DNA from 2 places in the Streptomyces sp. JNUCC 63 genome. Region 1 is predicted to be linked to the other one. Evidence: riboswitches for the same ligand, from Rfam matches in the RefSeq annotation. Region 1 holds a riboswitch; the other holds the start of a gene.
The links. Region 1 has a riboswitch for magnesium ahead of ACX25U_RS15190 (divalent metal cation transporter). Riboswitches for the same ligand answer to the same signal wherever they lie in the genome.

Region 1 (10,498 bases):
AAGGACCGCGCCGCGCCGTCCATGGACCGCGTGTACACGGCGTGGATCCTGGCCGTCCACGGAGCGGACGCCGCGTGGCTGGAACGGCATCTGGACCTCCCCGCCGACCTGGCACGCCCGCTCGTCGAAGCCGCCGTCCAGGCACGGCGCCGCAGAGTGGGCGTCTGAGAGAGGACCACGCCCGGTCCTTGGCCGGCATCCGCCCGCATGACGGAAGCCTTGGGGCTCACCATGCCCGACCACCTCGTCAGGGGACCCGTCGCGATCATCGCCGTCCTCGTGGCGCCGCTCGCGGTCTGCGCGGTGCTGCTGCCCTTCCGGACCGGACTGGCCAACACCGTCGTCGCGCTGATCCTGGTCGTGGTCGTCGTCGCCGCAGCGGCCCTCGGCCACCGCCTGGCCGGCGTCCTCGCCGCCCTGTCCGCGGCCGTCTGGTTCGACTTCTTCTTCACCGCCCCCTACCAGCGGCTCACCATCAGCAGCCCCGCCGACATCACCACCGCGGTCGTGCTGCTCACCGTCGGACTGGCCGTCTCCCAGTTGGCGGCCCGCGCCCGACGCCTGAAGGTCGTCACCATCACCGACGCCGACTACCTCGCCCAGCTCCACCGCGCGGCCCGCCTGGCCCAAACGGCGACCTCGCCCGACGCGGTGGTGGAGTGCGTACGCGCCCAACTAGTCGGTCCGCTCCACCTGCGCGGCTGCCGCTTCCAGTACGGCACCCTGCTCGGCCACGCCCCCCGCCTCGAAAACGACGGCTCCGTCACCGTCGGCCGCAAAACATGGGACGTCGACCGCCTCGGCCTGCCCGACCAGGACATCGAGCTGCGCGTCTTCGCCGGCGGCCACTTCCACGGCCGATTCCTCCTCCAGCCGACGCCCGGCCACACCCCGCCCCTCCAGGCGCGCCTGGTCGCCGTCACCCTGGCCGACCAGGCCGGCGCCGCTTTGCAGACCATCTGGAGGGAAACGGCACCCCGCCCCTGAGTCACGCCGCCCTTCATCACTCGTTGTCGCTCAGTGGCGCTGCCGGGCGACCCGAACAGGGCAGCGACCAGGACGTTCGTGCGCAGATCCGCCATCCGGGCGCGCCACTGCCGCTCGACTCCGATCAGCGCCCCGCAGACCACATCGGCCGTCAGCCTGGTCAATGACTCAAAAATGGTCAGGGTGTGCACGGGACTCCTCCTTCAGGGCGCGCCACCAAGACGACAGCAGTGGGCGGGCTGGAGGCCCCGGACGATGGCCCCTGTGGCGTCCCGTGCAGAGGCCCGAGTACGTGTGGTGTCACCAGCGGTGCTCAGTGGCCGAGTGCCACCTGGACGACCTTGATGACGACCAGGACCGTGGCGATCAGCAGACAGGTGCGCAGCGCGCCCGCGCCGATCCGGTAGCCGGTGGACATCACCGGCCGGGTCAGCGTCTCCAGCGGGGGCATCCGCCGCGTGTCCCGGCCCGTGCGGTCGATCGGCTCCTTCGCCCCGCTGCGGCGCCGAAGGAAGGAGTATCCGACGGCCAGCACCCCGGTGATGCCGCAGGCAGCCATGATGCGCAGGATCGCGGTCGCGGAGATGTCCGGAACAGCACGGAGGCGGTCAGGACGATCGACAGGGCGACCAGCACGCCGACCACCGGGGCCGTGAACGCGTTGGTCCTGCGGCCGTTGGCCCACGGGCCCAGCACGACCCTGTCGTTGCACAGGAGCAGCAGGAACACCGACGCCGAGGGCAGCAGCACCCCGGCCAGGGTCTGCACGCCCTCGGTCAGCAGGCCCGGCGGGGAGCCGGGGATCAGCACGATCACCGCGGCAGCGGCCACCGGACCGGCGTAGACGGCGTGGAAGCCCTTGGCGCCCCGGACGCCGCGGTGCGGGGAGTGCTTGAGCCCGAGCACGTCACCGATCGCGTACGCGGTGGACAGCGACACCGCGAACGCGCCGATGATCGAGGCGTCCAGCAGCGCGATCGCGAACAGCACTCCTGCCGGCTTCCCGGCCTTGTGTTCCAGGCTGGTGGCGATGCCCGCGGTGTCGGTTCACGGCGTAATCCCTTTGCGCGGAAAGCCACTCGGGGTCACCCCTTAGGTCGGGGAGACCTGTCCTGACCCTGGGCGTCTCTCGACGTCGTGGGGTCAGTGGCCTGTGTCCGTGAAGACGCCTCACCGAACGAGGCGCCTCTTCAGAGTCGAAAAGTGTGGCCCCGTACTTGCGCGCGTGCGCAGGTACTTGAAGAGTTCTTGACGCGGTCACGAGCCAAGGTGCGTACCGCCCGGAACGACCCATCCATGGACCACAGCGACCTCCACACCGGCGTCCCGGGCGATGTCCTCGGGCGCCACACCGATGCTCCAGGCAACGAGTACGGCACGTCGGAGCTCTTCCGCTCGCGTCTGCAATCCGGCCTCGGCGGCCTCCGCGGACGCCGCCATCAAGGCAGCCGCGTCCTCGGACAGCCGCTGCGCCGCCTGGCGCACGGCGAGGCGCGCTTCACCTCGTGAATCGTTCACCGTCTGCCTCCAAGCGGCTGCGCTGTGGATCAGCTCTGCGCGGCCGACCGGGCGAGCTTGACGCTGAGCCCCAGCAGGCGCACCGGCATCCCGATGCCGCAGGCGTCGGCCAGAGCGAGGATCGCCGGTTCGGCGGCCGGCAGCAGCCGCAGGCCACGCTCGGTGACCGCGGAGACGGGGAAACGGGGCAGCGTGATGGTGATCGCCATGACGCACCTCCACCTGATCGGCACCCGCGGACGCGCCGACGGCAAGCGCTGTCGCTGCCCGGCCCTTCAAGTCGGGGCAGGCCGTCAGACGGCGGTGCGGTGGCCGCCGGGCGCCTCGGGTGCAACGGAATGGGAGCTGGGACTACTGCTGCAGGGACTCATCCCGTCCACCTCCTCGCACTCACGGCGGTCACGTCGATCAGGGGGCATCGCACCCTTCAGTCATGCTACGCCTACGTACAACGCGAACGCCTGCCGCAGCCTTCCCCGGGAACCGGTACTCCTGGCCAGGGCACTCGCCTTCTGAAACCGCCGGAACCCATCGCCGGAACGGATTCGCCTGTGGTGCGGTTTTCCCAGGCCGGGCGAGCCCCAGCTCACACATTTCCCAGACTCAAGCCCTCTGGCCGGCGTGAAGCCGAGGGCACATCCAGGGCACATGAGCCCGGGAAACGGCGTTGACGCGTGAGAACTACGGAGAGGCACTTCCTCAGGTCAGCCCACTGTTCAACGAGGAACCCCAGGTCAGCGACCCGCCTCCTCCACTCGCTGCACGAGTGGCAGGACTTCTCGCACCGCCTGCACGAGGCGGGGCACCAGCCGTACCGCCTGGTGTGGCCCTGAGCGGGGGTCGCTCTGACGGGCGGGGCTTTCGGGTCCCGCCCTTGCCGGCACTTGCGAGGCCCGGCCGCCGTACGTCGGGGTGTCGGGCACGGCACGGCGTTCGTCCTCACCACGATCGAGGACTGACAGCGAGGACGCCCGACCGAGCGGAAAAAAACTCCGCAGGTCCGGGCGGGGGCCGTCACCGGCCCGGACCCAGGCCGGACGCGCTCGGTGCTGTCGGTGCTGTCGGTGCGGGCGGCTCGGTGAGGAACTCCACCACCGCCATGGCGAACAACAGCACCAGGGCGATGGCGAGGACCACCCACCCGGTGGGGTAGCTCCACAGGATGTACGTCAGGACGGCCGCGGCGACGAGGATCCAGGTGATCCAGGCCCGGTGGCGGTGGACGAAGGGGCCGACCGGGCCGGTACGGAAACCCGTGTGGTCCGCCGCGGCGCGCACCGCGTGGATGCCCGACTGCCACGCCTCCCGCACGAAGGTCGCCCGCCGTCCCCGGCCGGTCAGCCAGGCGGCCAGCGCGATCACCACGGCGAGCGCGACGACTCTGCGCACGGAGGTGCGCAGGTAGCGGGTCAGGGTGTCGTAGATGGCCCCGGCGGCCGGCTGCGAGACGCCGGCCGGGAGCCTGTTCAGATAGACCTCGCGGAAGACGGTGAGGCCCAGGCCGAGGATCAGCATGGCGACCGCGACGCCGAGCACCGCGGCGACGAGGACGCGCCGGCGGTGGGCGGAGAGCAGCCACCCCGCGACGAGGAACACCACCGCGAGCACCGGCAGCCAGAACCCGGCGATCCGGAGCAGCCGGAGGTAGGTCTTCAGCTCGCCGAGGCTGTCGGAGCGCAGGACGGTGAAGTCGGTGTGGATCTGCGGAATCCGTCCGGCGACTGTCATGCCGTCGTTGACGAGACGCTGCTTGACCCGGTCCACGACGGGGGCCAGGTCGATGGTCACCGCTTGGTTGGTGATCTTCACCGCGCCGCCGCTGCCGGTCAGCGCCTTGTCGAGGGCCGTGTGGATCCCTCGGTTGGCGTCGACCCAGAAGCGCTGGAAGGCGTCGGAGGCGATGACGTCCTGGGCCTTGCCGTGGACGAAGCCGCGGACGGCGTCCTCCAAGGGGTTCGCCAGCCTGCCGAGCGCCTTCTCCAGCCGCGGCCTGTCCGCCGGGGCCACGTCTTCGAGCAACGTCTGCAGGTGGATGCGGCTCATCAGCGCGTCGGTGACCCGGTTCGCCGCGGCCGCCTGGACGGCGGGGTCGGAGGCGAGAGGCGCGACCGTCGCGACGTACCGGTCGGTGTCGTCGACCTCGGCCGCCGCCCACGAGGAGACGGCGGAGAGCGGGGCGAGGATGCAGCCGACGACGATGAGCAGCGCCGAGAAGAAGGACCTCCACCGGTGGTGCGCCGCCCGTGCGGTCCTGCCGGCCTCCAACTCGGTGACACGGGCCCTCAGCTGCTCCAGCTCCGAGCGCTCGCCGCCCGCACCGGCTCCTCCTGGTTGCTCACGGGGAGTCACGGCCGGTCAGCTCACGATGCCGAAGCTGCGCCACGGTGCCGAGGAGGGGGCCACCTGGTCCGACATCTGCCGGTCCAGGTGGACGCTCTGCCCGCCCGCGGGCTCGGTGCAGTCGGCTTTCCCGTACAGAACGATGTTGCTCTGCGTGCAGTCGGTGACGTGGGTCACCCCCTCGCGGAAGCGGTGGCACCCGTGGACCGACGGGTGCGAGATCGTCTCGACGGCCTTGGCACCGTTTCTCCCCTCGCTCGTGCCTTGCGCATGCTCCTCGCAGGCCGTCAGGGCCATGCCGGGCATCGCGATGCCGGCGAGCGCGGTCGGCGACCGTGAGACGGGCATCGGGCCTCCTGTACCGGGCGGGCGGCCGACTGGGACGACGTCCTGACCCCACTATCCACCGCCTTGGGCGGACGCGCCTGGCGTGCACGGCCGTGCGGGATCGTCGCCCATGGGCTTCCTCAGGCGAGAACCCGGCGCTTCTGGGCCTCGAACTCCTCCTCGCTGAGCGCTCCTTGGGCCTTGAGGTCGGCGAGTTGCTTCAGCTGGTCGATCTTGCTGGTCATGTCGTCGGCGTCCGGCTGCGGTGCCGCCGCCGCGGGAGGCGGGGCCTGCTGTTGCTGCTGCGCGAGTTGCTGTTCGTAGTCCTGCTGGGCCCATCGGCCCGCCTGTCGCCGCGAGACGCGGTTGGACACCGCGGTGGCCGTACCCGAAATCACCGCGGTGCGGGCGACACCGCGCAGAAGTCCCGGCATGTTCACTCATCTCCCTCGGCTTCTTCAAGCGGCCACGGGCCCACTCGGCGGCGGTGTCGTCATCTCGGTCGCGTCCAGGGACGCCAGCAGCGCGGGCACGGGAATGCGTCCGCTTGCCACCATCTGTGCCCCGCCGCGCCTCAGCGCCCGGGCCAGCGGCGCGGCCCATACGTTCTCGTACACCAGGACCGCCGCCGAGTTGCCGGGCTCCAGCGCGGCACCGGCGTCGTCCAGGTCGCTCTGGTCCAGCAGCCCGGAGGAAGCTCCCTCGAACATCGTCAGGTCGATCCCGTCCCCGATCTCCCGCAGTTCCAGTGCCGCGACCGATCCGTCGGTGTCCTTGCGGACGAAGGCGAGATCGATGATCCGGATGATGCCGCGCTCGACCAGGTCGACGAGCAGGGGGAGGCCTTCTCCTGTCATGCGGTTGCCGGGGAACTCGACGATCAGATAGTCGACGGGCCCCATTTCCTGGAGATCCTCGGTCATGGCCACTCCTCTGAGGCGGACGGCCCCTTCAGCCATTCCAGCACTCGGCCCCATGGCCTGCACTTCCGACAGCGGCCGGCCCCCGTGACGGCGCCCATGTCGGACCCCATGCCGGACCCCATGCCGGACCTCATGGCCGCGGGTCCACGGCCGGGTGGCCCTGCTGGGCGGGCAGGGCGGCGGCCTGGCCGTCGATGCGGTACTGCTCGGCCTGGACGAGGTACATGCGGCGGAAGAGACCGGGACCGTCCGCGTCCGGCCGCATCAGCTCGTCGAACGTGCCGTGTTCGGCGACGCGCCCGTGCTCGAGGACGTAGATCGTGTCGGCGTGGCGGACGCTGTGCAGGCGGTGGGTGATCAGGATGATCGTCTGACCTTCGGCGGCGAGGTTGCGGATCTGGTCGAAGACGCGCTGTTCGGCCTCGGCGTCGAGGGCGCTGGTGGGTTCGTCGACCACGAGGATCCGCGCGTCGCGGTGGCGGGCGCGGGCGATGCCGAGGCGTTGCCACTGGCCGCCGGAGATCTGGTGGCCGCCCTTGTAGCCGCGGGCGAGCAGGGTGTCCCAGCCGCGGGGCAGGGAGGCGACGGTCTCGTCGGCGCCGGCGTACTCGGCGGCGGCGTGCAGCAGATCGTCGTCGTACGGGGCCTCGGGGCGGCCGATCGCGACGTTGATACGGGCGGTGAAGGGCCAGCGGTAGAAGTCCTGGGCCACGACGGCGACGCGGTCGAAGAGGTCGGCGCGGTCGGCCTCGGCGGCGTCCACGTCGTCCCAGAGGACACGGCCGGCGTCCGGTGCGTACAGGCCGCACAGGAGCTTGGCGAGCGTGCTCTTGCCACTGCCGTTGTTGCCGACCAGGGCGATGATCTTCCCTGTGGGGATGGTGACGCTCACCTCCTCCAGGGCGGGACGGCTGTCGGTCGTGCCCGGGTAGGTGAAGGTGACGCTCTCGAAGCGGACGGCGTCGACCTGTCGCGGCAGGGGGCGGCCGGTCTCCGGGATGAGGCGGCGGTCGGCCTCCTGGCAGAGCCGGTCGAGGTCGGCGACGAACAGGCTCTCCTCGTAGAGGTAGTTGAGCTGGACGACCAGGGCCTCGAGGTTGGCGGAGCCGGTGCGGATGGCGATGACGGCGGTGCCGGCGACGGCGAGTCCCATGGTGCCGGTCCACAGCAGCACGCCGAGCACCCCGTACGCGGCGACGGTCGCGAGCCCCGTCCAGCCCGAGGCGATCAGGCCGGTGCGGGCGGCCAGGGACGCCAGGCGGGTCTGTTCCCGCTCACCGGTCTCGGCCATCGTGCGGAAGTGCCTGAGCAGGAACGGTCCGATGTTGTGCACCCGTACCTCGGGCGCGGCCTGGACGTCGATGAGCAGGCGCCCCAGCAACTGGCCGGCCCGGGCGTGCTGGACCCAGGTGTGGAAGGAGACGTAGCGGCGGCGGGCGATGGTCAGCGCGCTCCAGGCGCTCGGCAGCGTCATCACCGCCAGCAGGGGCAGCAGCGCCGGGTGCAACGCCGTCAGTACGCCGGCGGCGGCGACCAGCGCGATCGCGGCGGTGATCACCGACACACAGAACTTGATCATCCGCCGGGCGGACTCGGCTCCCCACTGGGCGGAGTCCAGCAGCTTGTGGAACTCCTCGTCCTCCACGGCGGCCAGCTCCACGCGGGCCACCCGCTCCAGGTACTCCTCCGTCGCCACCCGGAACACCTTCGGCTCCAGCCGTCCGGTGCCGGCCGTGGAGACCGACTTCAGCAGCGCGCCGATGACGGCGGTGACGGCCACCGCGATGAGCGCGGGGGCCGCGGCGGTGAGGCGTTCGGTGGTCTCGCCGTGGCCCAGCAGCTGGGCGAGTACCCGGTTGACCGCGACCAGGCCGACCGCCTGCGCGACACCGCCGCCGGCCTCCGCCGCGGCGACCTGGAACAGGGCCCGCCGGTCGGCACGGCGGGCCAGCCGGACGGTGGAGCCGATCAGCCGCGGCATCCGCACGATCATGGTGCGCAGGTCGAGTTCCAGGAACGAGCCGTGGTGGTGGTTCCAGCCCATGTCGTAGCGGAGCGGGCCGCCGAAGAGCAGCCGTTCCGACTCCGAGACCTCCTGGGCGCCGACCGCGTCCTTCGTCGGCTTGGCGTTGTCCCCCGTGCGCTTCCCGCGTGTCGTCATACGCCCCTGCCCCCGCCGTCTCGAACGCCAGGTGAGCATCATCCGGCGTGACCACCCGGTGCAACGCGTCCGGTGCGCGACCGGAAGCGGCAGGCGGGCGTGCTGTGGATGCGTCGGGGTGCGGTCCGGGGCATGAACGCGGTGGCGGGCTCTCGGTGTGCGACCCCTTGTGTCGCCGCGCGCCCGCTCGTGCACCGGTGATGCACCGGAGGCGCAATCGTGCGGACACGCCCGGCGACCGAGCCGTCCGTTTCGCCTCCGGCGGCGGCCCTACGTACCGTAGGGACTTGGCTCGCCATTCAACCGTCGACGGGGGACCCATGCAGGAAGCACATCGTCCGCAGCCCGGCACCTCGTCCGGCGAGGACGGCGAGAACGGCGAGAACGGACTCGGGCCGACCGTCGCGCTGCTCGTCGTCAGCCTCACGGTCGCCGCCGTCGGGGTCTATCTGCTGTGCGGTTTCGGGCTGCACAGCCTCAACCCGCGGCCGCGTCTGTTCCACGCCGGCTTCGCCACGGCGGGGGTGATCGTCGCCACCGTGGCGGCCGGGGCGGCGGTGGGGAACCTGGCCTGGCTGCTGACGGCGTCCCGCAGGCGCGCGGCCGCGGGCGGAACGCCCTCCGACGGCGAGCGCGCCCCCGCCGACGGGTGAGCCCCCGCCGGGGAGACCGGCGATCCGGGCGACGGGTGAGCCCCCGCCGGGGAGACCGGCGATCCGGGCGACGGGTCAGATCCCCTGGCCGGTGTCCCGGACCGTTCCCCGTGCCCCACTCCCCGTTCCCCGTGCCCTGTTCCCCGTCCCTTCGCCCCCGCCCTCGTGCCGGCCCCGGTCCGTGCCGACCGTGAAGCCGATCACCGAGCCGCCGCCGGCGCGCCGGAAGGCGAACGGGGCGCCGCCGTGCGCCAGGGCCACCTCGCGCACGATGGACAGGCCGAGGCCTGAGCCGGGCAGGGAGCGGGCGTCGGCGGCGCGGTAGAAGCGGTCGAAGACGCGTATCAGGTCGCCCTCGGCGATACCGGGCCCGCGGTCGAGGACCTCCACGCGGACCATGCCGGGCCGGGCGGGCCCGGTGACGGCGATCTCGATGGGCGCCGTGCCGTCCCGGTCGAACTTGGTGGCGTTCTCCACGAGGTTGGAGACGGCCCGCTGGAGCATCCCCGGCCGGCCTTCGGCCGTCGTGTCGCCGCTCGCGCGGACCACGATGTCGCGTCCGCTGCGCCGGCGGGCCACACCCGCCACGTCCTCGGCGATGTCGGCGAGGTCGACCCGCTGCGGCGGCTCGGTGTCGGACTGGCCTGCCGCGAGGTCGACCAGCTCGTTGACGAGGTCGGTGAGCTCGCGGGCCTCCTGGGTGAGGTCGGCGACCAGGTCCTCGCGGGTGGCGGGCGGCAGTTCGTCGATGCGGCGCAACAGGGAGATGTTCGTCCGCAGGGAGGTCAGCGGCGTACGGAGCTCGTGGCCCGCGTCCTGGACCAGGCGGCGCTGGTCCTCCTCGGACTGGGCGAGCCGGCCCAGCATGCGGTCGAAGGAGCGGCCGAGGCGGCCCACCTCGTCGTAGCCGGTGACGGGCACCTCGACGCCGAGCCGGCGGGTGCGGGCGACGTTCTCGGCGGCGGAGGTGAGGATCACCAGCCGGCGCGTGATGCGGCGGGCCAGCCACCAGCCGCAGAGACCGGCCGCGACCACCACGGCCCCCATCAGGATCAGCGTGCGCTGCTGCAGCGCCCGCAGCAGGTCCTCGGTGTCGCTGAACTCCTGGGCGACCTGCACGGCGCCCCGGCCGCCGCCCAGGGCGACGGTCGCGATGCGGAACACGTCACCGGCGACGACGACGTCCTTGTACTCGGCGGTCCTCCCGGCCGTGGCGGCGGCCGCCACGGCCTTGTCCCGGGCGGTGACGGGCAGCTCGGGGCTGCCGTGGTCGACGATCTCCCCGCCCGCGCCGAGCACCTGCACATTGGTGCGGCTGGGCCGGACCAGCTCGTGGCCGGGCCGGGAGGAGGCGAAGTCCGCGGGCGTCAGGTCGTAGCGCCGTACCTCGTTCCGCACGTCCTGCACGACCTGCGTGAACACCGACTGCTGGTCCACCCGCACCAGACGGGCCGCGGAGTTGTACGACAGGATGCCGACGAGAATGGTGACGGCGGCGGTCACCACGGCGAACGTCACCGCGAAAGTGGTCCGCAGCGACGACAGCCGGGGCCGCGGTCGCTCCAGCAGCCGCGGGAGGCGGCCCACTC
Region 2 (10,498 bases), 2.2 Mb from region 1:
GGCCGGCTACCTGTGCCTGCTCGTGGGTGTACTGGACGTACTGGGGGCGATCTTCCCCCGTATGCGCCATGGGCGGGTGCACACCCTCGCGGTGGCCCTGCCCGGGGCGGTGTCCACCCTGGCGACCGCCGCCTCGCTGATCGTGGGCGTGTCGATGGTGATGCTCGCGCACGCCCTGCGCCGCCGTAAGCGGCGTGCCTGGCGGGCGGTGATGCTGCTGCTGCCCGCGGGCGCGGTACTGCAACTGCTGCGCTGGCACCAGCACGTGCCGGGCGTGGTGACCGTGCTGCTGTTCGTCCTGCTGCTGGTCGCGCGCCGGGAGTTCTACGCGCTGTCCGATCCGCGCACCCGGTGGCGGGCCCTGTGGAACTTCCTCGTCCTGGGCGCCTTCAGCTTCGGCGCGGGCCTGCTGATCGTCAGCGCGCACCCCAAGGCCGAGACCGGCGCGCCCGACCTGACCGACCGGCTCCAGCACGTCGCCTACGGCCTGACAGGCATCGAGGGGCCGGTCCACTACGCCGTCGATCGCACCGGCGACCTCGTGTACTACTCGCTCGCCGGGCTGGGCCTGCTGACCGCGGCGACCACCATCTACCTCGCGCTGCGCCCCTCCACGCCCGTGCCCTTCCTCGGCGAGGAGGAGGAACGGCGGCTGCGCGCGCTGCTCGACCGGCACGGGGAGCGGGACTCGCTCGGCTACTTCGCGCTGCGCCGCGACAAGAACGTCCTGTTCTCCCCCTCCGGCAAGGCGGCGATCGCCTACCGGGTGGTGTCCGGGGTGATGCTCGCGGGCGGTGACCCGATCGGCGACGTGGAGGCCTGGCCCGGCGCCATCAAGGAGTTCATGGACACCGCCGCCCGGCACGCCTGGGTGCCCGCGGTGATGGGATGCAGCGAGACCGGCGGCGAGGTCTGGACCCGCGAGGCCGGGCTGAACGCGCTGGAGATCGGCGACGAGGCCGTCGTCGACACCGGCGCCTTCACCCTGTCCGGGCGACCGATGCGCAATGTCCGGCAGATGGTCAACCGCATCGAACGCGGCGGCTACACCTGCCGTATCCGCCGTGTGCGGGACCTGTCCGGGCAGGAGAAGGAGCAGATCCGCGCGGCGGCCGCCGCCTGGCGCGGCACCGAGGTGGAGCGCGGCTTCTCCATGGCGCTGGGCCGCTTCGGCGAGCGGGACGACGGAGACTGCGTGGTCGTCACCGCGCACAAGGAACCGGAGGACGGCGCCCCCGCGCCGGGCGGGGACATCCGCGCGGTCCTGCACTTCGTGCCCTGGGGCAGGGACGGGATCTCCCTGGAGCTGATGCGCCGCGACCGCACCGCCGACCCCGGCCTGAACGAACTCCTCATCGTCAAGGCCCTCCAGCAGGCGCCCGGCCTCGGCGTCCGCCGGGTCTCGCTGAACTTCGCCATGTTCCGCGCCGCCCTCGCCCGCGGCGAGCGCCTGGGCGCCGGGCCGGCCCTGCGCGCCTGGCGCGGCCTGCTGCTGTTCCTCTCCCGCTGGTTCCAGATCGAGTCGCTGTACAAGTTCAACGCCAAGTTCCAGCCCGCCTGGGAGCCGCGCTTCCTGGTCTATCCCACGGCCCGCGACCTGCTCCGCATCAGCCTGGCCGCGCTCCAGGCCGAGGCGTTCCTCAACCTGTCGTGGCCCGTGCCGTGGCGGCGGAAGCCCGAACAGGTCCCCGCGGAGGTGCGGGCCGCCGCCGAGCGTCCCGGAGGACCACCGGCACCCCGGTCACCTGGATGATCGACCGGCCGTCCTCCACGTCAAAGCCTCGTCAAGACTGGGCAACGGAGCGCCGCCGCGCCCCGGCCGGACGTACACTTGCACAGGTTCTTGAATGAGGCACCTCGTTCGGTGAGGCGTCTTCACGGACACAGGCCACTGACCCCACGACGTCGAGAGACGCCCAGGGTCAGGACACCTCTCCCCGGCCTAAGGGGTGAGGCCAAGTGGCTTCCCGCGGGTGGCGGGAGTACGCCGTGGAGTGCCAAAGCTCTGACGAGTTGGGGTGGGCCGGGCCGCGTCGTGGCGGACGGCTGCTCCTTGCCGTGTCGTTGACGACGCTCCCGTGTGCGGGCGTTGCCGGCCGGGAGGAGGCGAGAGACATGGACTGCAGTAGTCCGGGCCGAAGTCGGCCCCTGACCAGCCTGTCCTCGCATTCCTCCGGCATGCGGTGACCACCTCCCCCGCCCGGACGCCGCGCGCTCCCACCGCTCGAGCGGCGAGCGGCTCTGCGCTGCTCTCGCGTGCCTCGCGGCGCACAGGAGGGATGGCTGCCGTGTGCTCCCCGACCCTCCCCGGCACCCGGGGGGACTGGGAGGCAACACATGGCCACCGAGACCACGCCTGTCACCGCCGCGGCGCCCCGCCCGGCGGTACTGGACGAGGCGCACCTCGGCGACATCCACGGCGCCCTGGGCACCATCCGGCTGGACGACCACGGCGCACGCCGGGGTCTGTCCGCCAAGGTCAAGACGCTGCTGGCCATCGTCGGACCGGGCCTGATCGTGATGGTCGGCGACAACGACGCCGGCGCGTTCGCCACCTACGGCCAGGCCGGGCAGAACTACGGCACCCACCTGCTGTGGACCCTGCTCCTGCTGGTGCCGGTCCTCTACGTCAACCAGGAGATGGTGCTGCGGCTCGGCGCCGTCACCGGAGTGGGACACGCCCGGCTGATCCTGGAGCGGTTCGGGAGGTTCTGGGGCGCCTTCAGCGTGATCGACCTGTTCCTGCTGAACGCGCTCACGCTGGTGACCGAGTTCATCGGCATCACCCTCGCGGCCGGCTACCTGGGGCTGCCCAGGGCCGCCGCCGTGATCCTGGCGGCCGCCGTCATCGTCGCGTCGGCGTTCACCGGGTCCTTCCGCCGCTTCGAACGGGTGGCGATGACCTTGTGCGCGGCCTCGCTGCTGCTGGTCCCGGTCTACTTCATGATCCACCCGCGCACCTCGCAGATGGCCCGGGACTTCCTCGTGCCGAACCTGCCGGGCGGCAGCGGGCAGCTGTCCACCGTGATGCTGCTGGTCATCGCCGTCGTCGGCACCACCGTGGCCCCCTGGCAGCTGTTCTTCCAGCAGTCCTACGTCATCGACAAGCGGATCACGCCCCGCTTCATGCGCTACGAGAAGGCCGACCTGTGGATCGGCATCGTGATCGTGGTGATCGGGGCCGCCGCGATGATGGGCTTCACCGCCGCGGCGTTCGCCGGCACCGACGGCTTCGGCCGCTTCACCGACACCGCGGGCATCGCCGGCGGACTGGAGCACCAGGCCGGCCGGGTGGCGGGCGTCCTGTTCGCGATCGCCCTGCTGGACGCCTCGGTCATCGGCGCCTTCGCGGTCTCCCTGTCCACGGCGTACGCCATCGGCGACGTCCTCGGACTGAAGCACTCCCTGCACCGGAGGGTCGGCGGCGCCAAGGGCTTCTACGCCGTCTACGCCGGGCTGGTGGCCGCCGCCGCGGCAATCGTCCTGATCCCCGGCTCCCCGCTGGGCCTGCTCACCGAGGGCGTGCAGACCCTCGCCGGGGTGCTGCTGCCCTCCGCCTCGGTCTTCCTGCTCCTGCTGTGCAACGACCGCCAGGTGCTCGGCCCGTGGGTGAACGGCCCGAAGACCAACGCCTTCACGGCCGTGGTGGTCGGCGTCCTGGTGGTCCTGTCGGTGATCCTCACCGCGGCGGTCCTGTTCCCGGACCTCTCCTCGGCCGCGATCCTGTGGACCCTGGCCGCCTGCGCGGTGACGGGCCTCGCCGTCGCCGGCTACTCCTTCGCCAGGCGCCGCACCACCCCGACGCCGCCGCTCGACCGCACCGACGCCCGGTCCTGGCGGATGCCCCCGCTACGCACTCTCCCCAGGCCGGCCATGTCCACCAGCCGCAAGATCGGCATGACCGCCCTGCGCGGCTATCTCCTGATCGCCACGGTCCTGGTCGTCATGAAGATCGCCGAGGTGGCACTCGGCCACTGACCGCGCCAACGGCTCCCGTGCGGGGGCGACTTCGCGGGGCGCTTCCGTGTGAGGCGAAAGCCGTACCGCGGCTCTCCACGGCCCGTCCCGACGTCGCCACCACGAGGGACAGGGGCCGACCCCTGTGCCTCACCTGACCGCCCGGTGCCCTTGTCCCTGGCGGGTCGGGGGTCGGTTCAGGTGCCGTGCCGCCCTGCGGACGCCCAGGCGGCGTATTCCTGGCGGACGTAGAGGCGGTGGCTGGAGCCGAGCGTGATCGCGTCGGGTCGGTGCGGCCCGGCCACCATCTCGGGATGGCGGCGGTCGTACAGCAGGAGTTGTTCGGCGGTCTGCGCGGCGGCGCCGACCGGGCCGGGGGCGGGGTTTTCCAGGGCCATACGGTCCATGAGGGCGGCCCGACGCAGCAGCCAGGCGCGTTCGGCGACCGCGGCGTCGACCGGCGGGCCGGCGACGTTCCTGGCCCGGCGGCCGTCGCGCTCGGCCCCGAGGGCGAGCACCTGGTGCATCTCGCGGCGCAGCCTGGGCGCGTTCGCGTACGCCTCGTGCGGGGACGGGGCGTCGATGTCCTCGCCGGTGTCCGGGGTGACGTCCTCCCCCGGTACGCCGGGGCCGGCGCCACAGCTTGTGCACAGCACCGTGTCGTGGTCGGGGTCGGGGTCGCCGTGGTCGTGGACCGGTAGCCGCCGCACTGCTGTGGTGCCGGGCCTGGCAAGTGGCCGCAGCTCGCACGGAAATTCGGGGCCGGTCATGCCGAGCACCTCAGGCAGGCACGGACTTCGCGGCCACTGTGCGTCTGGTGGACCTCGGTCGACTGTGCGAGGTACTGGACGATGCCGGTGCCGCGGCCGTGCTCGTCCGGGGCGATGTCGGGGCGAGGGCGCTCCACGGCCGTTCCGGAGTCACTGACCACGATGTGCAGAGTGCCGTTGTCGAGGACGAGCAGCAGGGTCATGCGCTCGCGGCCGTACTGGGCGGCGTTGGCGGCGAGTTCGTCGACGATGAGAACGGCGGAGTCCCGCTCGCTCTCGGGAACACTCCAGGTCTCCAGCAGATCGGCCGCGAAGTGACGAGCGGCGGAGACGTGCGCCTCCTGCGCGGGCAGGGTGAGCAGCGCCTCGTGGCGGCAGCGCTGGGGGGGCAGTGAGCTCGGGCGGGGGGAATCGGTTGCAAACATGGTCTTCTGGCTCTTCTGTGGATGTGCGGAGACCGGAACGTGGGGGACCGCCAACGGCTTCGAAGGGCAGTCGGTATGCCGGGTCCTGCAGGGGAGCGCTCAGTCAGTTCCACGCACGGCGCATGCCGAACAGTTCGAGCCGTTCGCACCTTTTGCTCGACTTCTTGCGAGTCGGTTCGATGTCGGCGGAGGGCCGAGCTCGCCGCGTCGCCTCCGCGGGGGCGACGGCGTCCTGGCCTCTTCGCCGCTCTGCGGTCACGCCTGGAAAGTTGCCGTCCTGACGCGCCGGGGCAGGGGGCGCACCGGGAGGAGTCGGTGCGATGCGCCAGGAGGAGTCGGTGCGATGCGCCAGGAGCCCGCCCGACGCGGGGTCGGGCGGGCTCCCGGCGACCTCACGCCCGGATCGTGACCAGCTTCTGACCGTTTCCGGCGACGATCTCGAAGTGCTCGATGGCACCCGGCGACATGGGGACCGCCCCTGGGATCGCGGTGCCGGGAGGGTACTCGCCCGCCCGCCAGCTGGCGCCGTCCGCCCTCACCCCGCCGGGCCCGACCGCCTGCAGCCGGCAGGTGATTCCGGCGGGCGCCCCCTTGGCGGAGACCTGCAGGACACTGCCCCAGGCAGAGGGCGAGACCTTCACCGAGGCGGAGACGCCGGTGGTGGGATCGTTTCCGGAGAAGGTGCGCGAAGGAGCCGGCGCGGTCGGTCCGGGCTGCTTCGCCTCACTGCTCACGGACCCGATGGTCGCCAGCCATGTGCCGCCGGCCGCCCCCGCGATGAGCATCAGGGAGGCGGCGGCGCCCGCCAGTTGCAGCCGCCACGTCCTGCGGCGCCGGGCCGCGGCCTGCCGCAGCAGCCTCTCCAGCACACCCGCCTCGCGCGCCTGGGGCACCGCGGCCACGGCGGGCCGCGCGGGCGGAGAGCCCTGCGCACTCTCGGCCGCCCGCGCCACCAGCCGGTCGGCCAGGTCCCCGTCGGCCGCCGGCACCGTCTGGCCTGCGGCTTCGGCCGCGGTCACCGTCGCCAGCAGCGCGGGCAGTCCCGCCAGCTGCGCATGTTCTGCCCGGCACTCGGCGCATCCCGCGAGGTGGTCGCGCACCTGTTCCATCTCCGCCGGGGGCAGCGTGCCCAGGACGTATCCTCCCAGCGCCAGCCGGAGGTCGTCGTGCTCCGTGCTCATGGCCGCCACCTCCTCCATGCCACGGTCATGGCTCGATGCCCCGCTCCCGAAGCGCCAGCCGCAGGGCGTGCAGGGCGTAGTACGTCCGCGACTTCACGGTGCCCAGCGGGACGCCCAGCACCCGTGCGGCCTCCGCCATGGTCCGGCCCCGGTAGTAGGTCTCCAGCAGGACCGCGCGGTGGTCCGGGGACAGCGTCCGGACGGCGTCGGCCACCGCCCAGCTCTGCAGTGCCTGCTCGATCTCGTCCTCGCCCGGCGCCTGCTCGGCGGCCCGCTCCAGCGCCTCGCCGCCGGCCTCGGCCGGCCTGGCCCGCCGGGCCCGGTGGGCGTCGATGACCAGGTGCCGGGCGACCGTGCACAGCCATGCCCGGGCCGGGCCCCGTGCGGGGTCGAACGCGGCGGGATGCTGCCACGCCCGCAGCAACGTCTCCTGCACGACATCCTCCGCCCATTGCCGGTCTCCTGAGGTCAGCCGAAGCACGTAGTGGAACAGGGGTCCTGCGTGCTCGGCATACAGGGTGCGCAGCAGTTCCTCGTCTGTGACCGAAAGGGTCCCTTTCCCAGAGACACGGTGCGCGGAGCGATCCGGATCGGTCCTTGGACCACGTTTTCGGGAGCTCCAGGACATAAGAGGATCATCGCTCACATTTGCCGCTTTGTCTCGTGACGCTCTGCGCGGACACAGTGACGTCCTGCAGGCAATACGGGCGTCACCCGCCCGCAAGGCGTCACGACGCCACGGGACCGTGCACGCGGAGCACCGGAGAGCCTGCCGATCCGCGGCACCCCAAAGACCCCAAAGAAATGTCACAAAAAGTGCGCATCGACCGAACCGCGCGACCCTCGCCATCCGTGGAGTCGGGCAAGAGCTGATATGTACGGCATTCCTCTTTCATTTCCCCAAACAGGCATCACCAGCCCACGGCGCATCACTCCTGGGCCGCTGCCGGGGAACTGCCGTATGTCGCCTGCACCTTCGAGGAACGAACACCATGCACCTGAACCTTCGTACACCAGGCCGGCGATCACGCGCTGCTGCCGGACTTGCCGTCGCCACCGTCGCCACCGCCGGCGCGTTGGGGCTCCTGAGCGCATGCGGCCAGTCGTCGCATTCCTCGGCCGCCGGCGCCGGCGCCATCACACCTGGACGGGGTCAGCATCAGACGGCCGGAATGCCCGGTGCCTCCGGACCGGGAAGCGCGGCGGGCTCCGCTCCCGGCGCCTCGCCCATGCCCAGCATGAGCATGCCCATGAGCCCCCCGAGCAGGGGTGCGTCGACCGCTCCGGTGGCCGGGGACGCGGTGGCGATCAAGAACTTCGCGTTCTCCCCGACCACGCTGAAGGTCAAAGTGGGCACGACGGTGACCTGGACCAATCAGGACACCGACGCCCACACCGTCACCAGCGCCGGAGCGGGCGGTCCGTTGCACTCGGCCGCCCTGACCACCCATGCCACCTACAGCCACAAGTTCACCAAGCCCGGCACCTACGCCTACCTCTGCACCATCCACCCGTTCATGACCGCCACCGTGGAGGTGACCCGATGACCGAGTACCACGACAGCGGCGCCCCGCAGCCGGCGGGCGACGCCGAACAGCCCGCCGGGCCGAACGGCATGACCCGACGCCAACTCCTGCGGCACGCAGGGTGGTTCGGCGGGGCCGTGGTGCTGACCATGGCCAGTGGAGAGGTGATCAGCCACATCGCCGACTCCCGGAGCACCGCTGCCGCCGCGTCGGCAGGCGGCACGACGGCAAGCGGCGCACTGCGCTTCGTGCAGGTCTCCGACAGCCACATCGGCTTCCAGGGCCCGGCGAACACGGACGTGGCCGGCTCCTTCACCGAAGCGATCCACCAGGTCAACTCGCTCGGGTTCCGGCCCGACTTCGTCATGCACAGCGGCGACCTCACCCACCTGTCCACGGCGTCACAGTTCGACCAGGTCAGGCAGATGATGACCGGTATGCAGACCGATCGCGTCTTCACCGTGCCCGGCGAGCACGACTCCATCGGCGACGCCGGCCGTGCCTACCGACAGACCTTCGGCAAGGGCACGCTCGGCGACGGCTGGTACAGCTTCGACACCCACGGCGTGCACTTCGTCGCCCTGGTCAACACCCTGAGCCTGGAGAAGCTCGGCCACCTCGGCAACGAACAGATCGACTTCGTCCGCAGGGACCTCGCGGGACTGTCGTCGGACACCCCGGTCGTGGTCTTCAGCCACATCCCGCTGTTCGCCATGTACCCGAAGTGGGGCTGGAGCACCGACGACGCCCTCAAGGTCATCGCGCTCCTGCGCCGCTTCTCCTCGGTCACCTGTCTCAACGGGCACGTCCACCAGCTGTTCACGAAGACGGAGGGCAACATCACCTTCCACTCCGCCACCACCACGGCCTACCCGCTGCCGAAGCCGGGCCGGGCCCCCGCCCCCACCCCCCAGGTCGTCCCCGCCCGGCAGCTCAAGGACGCCCTCGGCATTCGCACCGTCGGCTACCGGCAGGGCGACCGGGAGCTGGCGATCAAGGATGAGAGGCTGGCATGAGCACCGGAAGGCTCCTCTCCCCGGCCCTGCGCTGGGCGATCGCCGCCACGCTCGCCGCGAGCGGATACATCCACGCCCAGCTCTACGTCGACGAGTACCGCTTCATCCACATCGTCGGCCCCCTGTTCCTGCTCCAGGCGAGCGTCTCCTTCGCGGTCGCCGCCCTGCTGCTGGTCGGGATGCCGCCGCCGTTGAGGATCGCTGCCGCCGGTGTGGCCCTGGGCGCCCTCGGCGGCTTCGCGGCCTCACGCACCGTAGGCGTCTTCGGATTCACCGAACACGGTCTGCAGCCCGCCCCACAGGCCCTGCTCAGTCTCCTGGCCGAAACCGGCACGCTGCTGCTCCTCGCCACCTGGCAGGCAACCGTGCCCGGACGACACCGCGCTGCCCGACCTCCCGTCAAGGGCGCCCGTCCGGGACCGCCCCACCACCCGCACACCACCCGCGTGAACCACCGCGAAGCCGCCCGGGACGCCGGCGTCATGGTCGTCCCCGGTACCAAGGAGTATCCCCCCGTGCCACCGCAACCGCGCCCGGCAACCACCGGGCCGAGCCCGCACCTACGTGAACTGAGGGACACCGTGCGTGCCCTGCTCGGTCTGGACGACGACACCGCTGTCATCATCCGCCAGTTCACGTACACCGAACCCGGCCGTCCATCGCTGGAAACCGTCGTCGCCGTGCTGTCCATGGACGGCGAGGCCCACCGCTGGACACTCCACCGCCCCGCCGACCAGATCACCGAACACGACCTACGGGCCGCCCTGCTCCACGACCGGCCGAACTGACCGGAACCGCGCTGCCGCCCGGCGGTGTGCGGCCGGTCGGCGTGGGTGGCAGCACGGGAAGCTCCAGCAGCGGCCGACAGGCCCCAACGCCGTGCCCGGCTTCGCGGACCCCGCGCAGATGAACCACTTCACGTGGTACGAGACGCACGAGTGGACGAAGCCGTACCCCGGCATCACCGCCGGCCAGGGGCCACGCCGTCACCCGGACGGCAGGTCCGGCTCGGCCCGGACCGTCTTCCCGGGCAGAGCCACGCCCGGGGACACGCGGTCCAGCACCTCCCACCGGTCGGCGAGCGCGTCGACGAGGAACAGGCCCCGGCCCGCCTCGCCGAGGGGGGACGGTGCCGGTGCCAGGTCGGCGGTCCCGGCGGCCGGCGTTCGCCGCGGGTGTCGGACACCTCCATGCGCAGCAGGACGTCCGGGGTGTGCGTCAGGCGCAGTTCGAAGTCGCGGCCCGGTACGCGGCCGTGGGTCACGGCGTTGGCCGCCGGCTCGCCGACGATCGTGGCGGCGGCGTCGGAGAGTGGGGTGCCGTGCGGGATGCCCCAGGTGTGCAGCTGGACGAGGGCGAGGTGCCGGGCGAGGCGGGCGCCGAGCGGAGGTGGAACTGAAACGCTGGGAGAACATACTTACGGTAACCGGCCGTTGGGGCGCGGAAGGTGCGGTCGTGGGCTCAACCTGGCGGCCTGAAGCTCCTTTTGACCAGGCAGGCACCGCGTACGCCGCAACAGCGTACGCGGTCACGAACTGGACGGCACATGTGACGATCCGTAACCGTGGTCGTGCTCGATGTGTGCGGCGGGGCATGCGCGCGGCAGGTTGCCGATGGTGGCGG

Region 2: another riboswitch for magnesium. It lies ahead of ACX25U_RS05080 (NRAMP family divalent metal transporter); the one in region 1 lies ahead of ACX25U_RS15190 (divalent metal cation transporter).

What each region holds. Positions count from the first base shown of each region.
Region 1 covers NZ_CM135963.1:3,338,009-3,348,506, forward strand. Annotated here, with positions in the region: gene ACX25U_RS15175 (hypothetical protein) at 1-168, shown strand, start outside; gene ACX25U_RS15180 (DUF4118 domain-containing protein) at 208-987, shown strand; partial or broken gene ACX25U_RS15185 (MgtC/SapB family protein) at 1,059-1,178, opposite strand; partial or broken gene ACX25U_RS15190 (divalent metal cation transporter) at 1,301-2,034, opposite strand; M-box (ykoK) riboswitch at 2,034-2,151, opposite strand; gene ACX25U_RS15195 (hypothetical protein) at 2,284-2,496, shown strand; gene ACX25U_RS15200 (GNAT family acetyltransferase) at 2,535-2,714, opposite strand; gene ACX25U_RS15205 (hypothetical protein) at 3,520-4,854, opposite strand; gene ACX25U_RS15210 (hypothetical protein) at 4,861-5,193, opposite strand; gene ACX25U_RS15215 (SHOCT domain-containing protein) at 5,313-5,606, opposite strand; gene ACX25U_RS15220 (DUF6325 family protein) at 5,631-6,095, opposite strand; gene ACX25U_RS15225 (ABC transporter ATP-binding protein) at 6,226-8,139, opposite strand; gene ACX25U_RS15230 (hypothetical protein) at 8,577-8,909, shown strand; gene ACX25U_RS15235 (HAMP domain-containing sensor histidine kinase) at 8,985-10,496, opposite strand; gene ACX25U_RS15240 (response regulator transcription factor) at 10,497-10,498, opposite strand, start outside.
Region 2 covers NZ_CM135963.1:1,101,378-1,111,875, forward strand. Annotated here, with positions in the region: gene ACX25U_RS05075 (phosphatidylglycerol lysyltransferase domain-containing protein) at 1-1,753, shown strand, start outside; M-box (ykoK) riboswitch at 1,850-2,025, shown strand; gene ACX25U_RS05080 (NRAMP family divalent metal transporter) at 2,338-3,978, shown strand; gene ACX25U_RS05085 (hypothetical protein) at 4,155-4,727, opposite strand; gene ACX25U_RS05090 (ATP-binding protein) at 4,724-5,152, opposite strand; gene ACX25U_RS05095 (anti-sigma factor family protein) at 5,545-6,333, opposite strand; gene ACX25U_RS05100 (sigma-70 family RNA polymerase sigma factor) at 6,359-6,961, opposite strand; gene ACX25U_RS05105 (plastocyanin/azurin family copper-binding protein) at 7,584-7,880, shown strand; gene ACX25U_RS05110 (metallophosphoesterase family protein) at 7,877-8,875, shown strand; gene ACX25U_RS05115 (hypothetical protein) at 8,872-9,663, shown strand; partial or broken gene ACX25U_RS05120 (ATP-binding protein) at 9,862-10,290, opposite strand; partial or broken gene ACX25U_RS05125 (helix-turn-helix domain-containing protein) at 10,489-10,498, shown strand, end outside.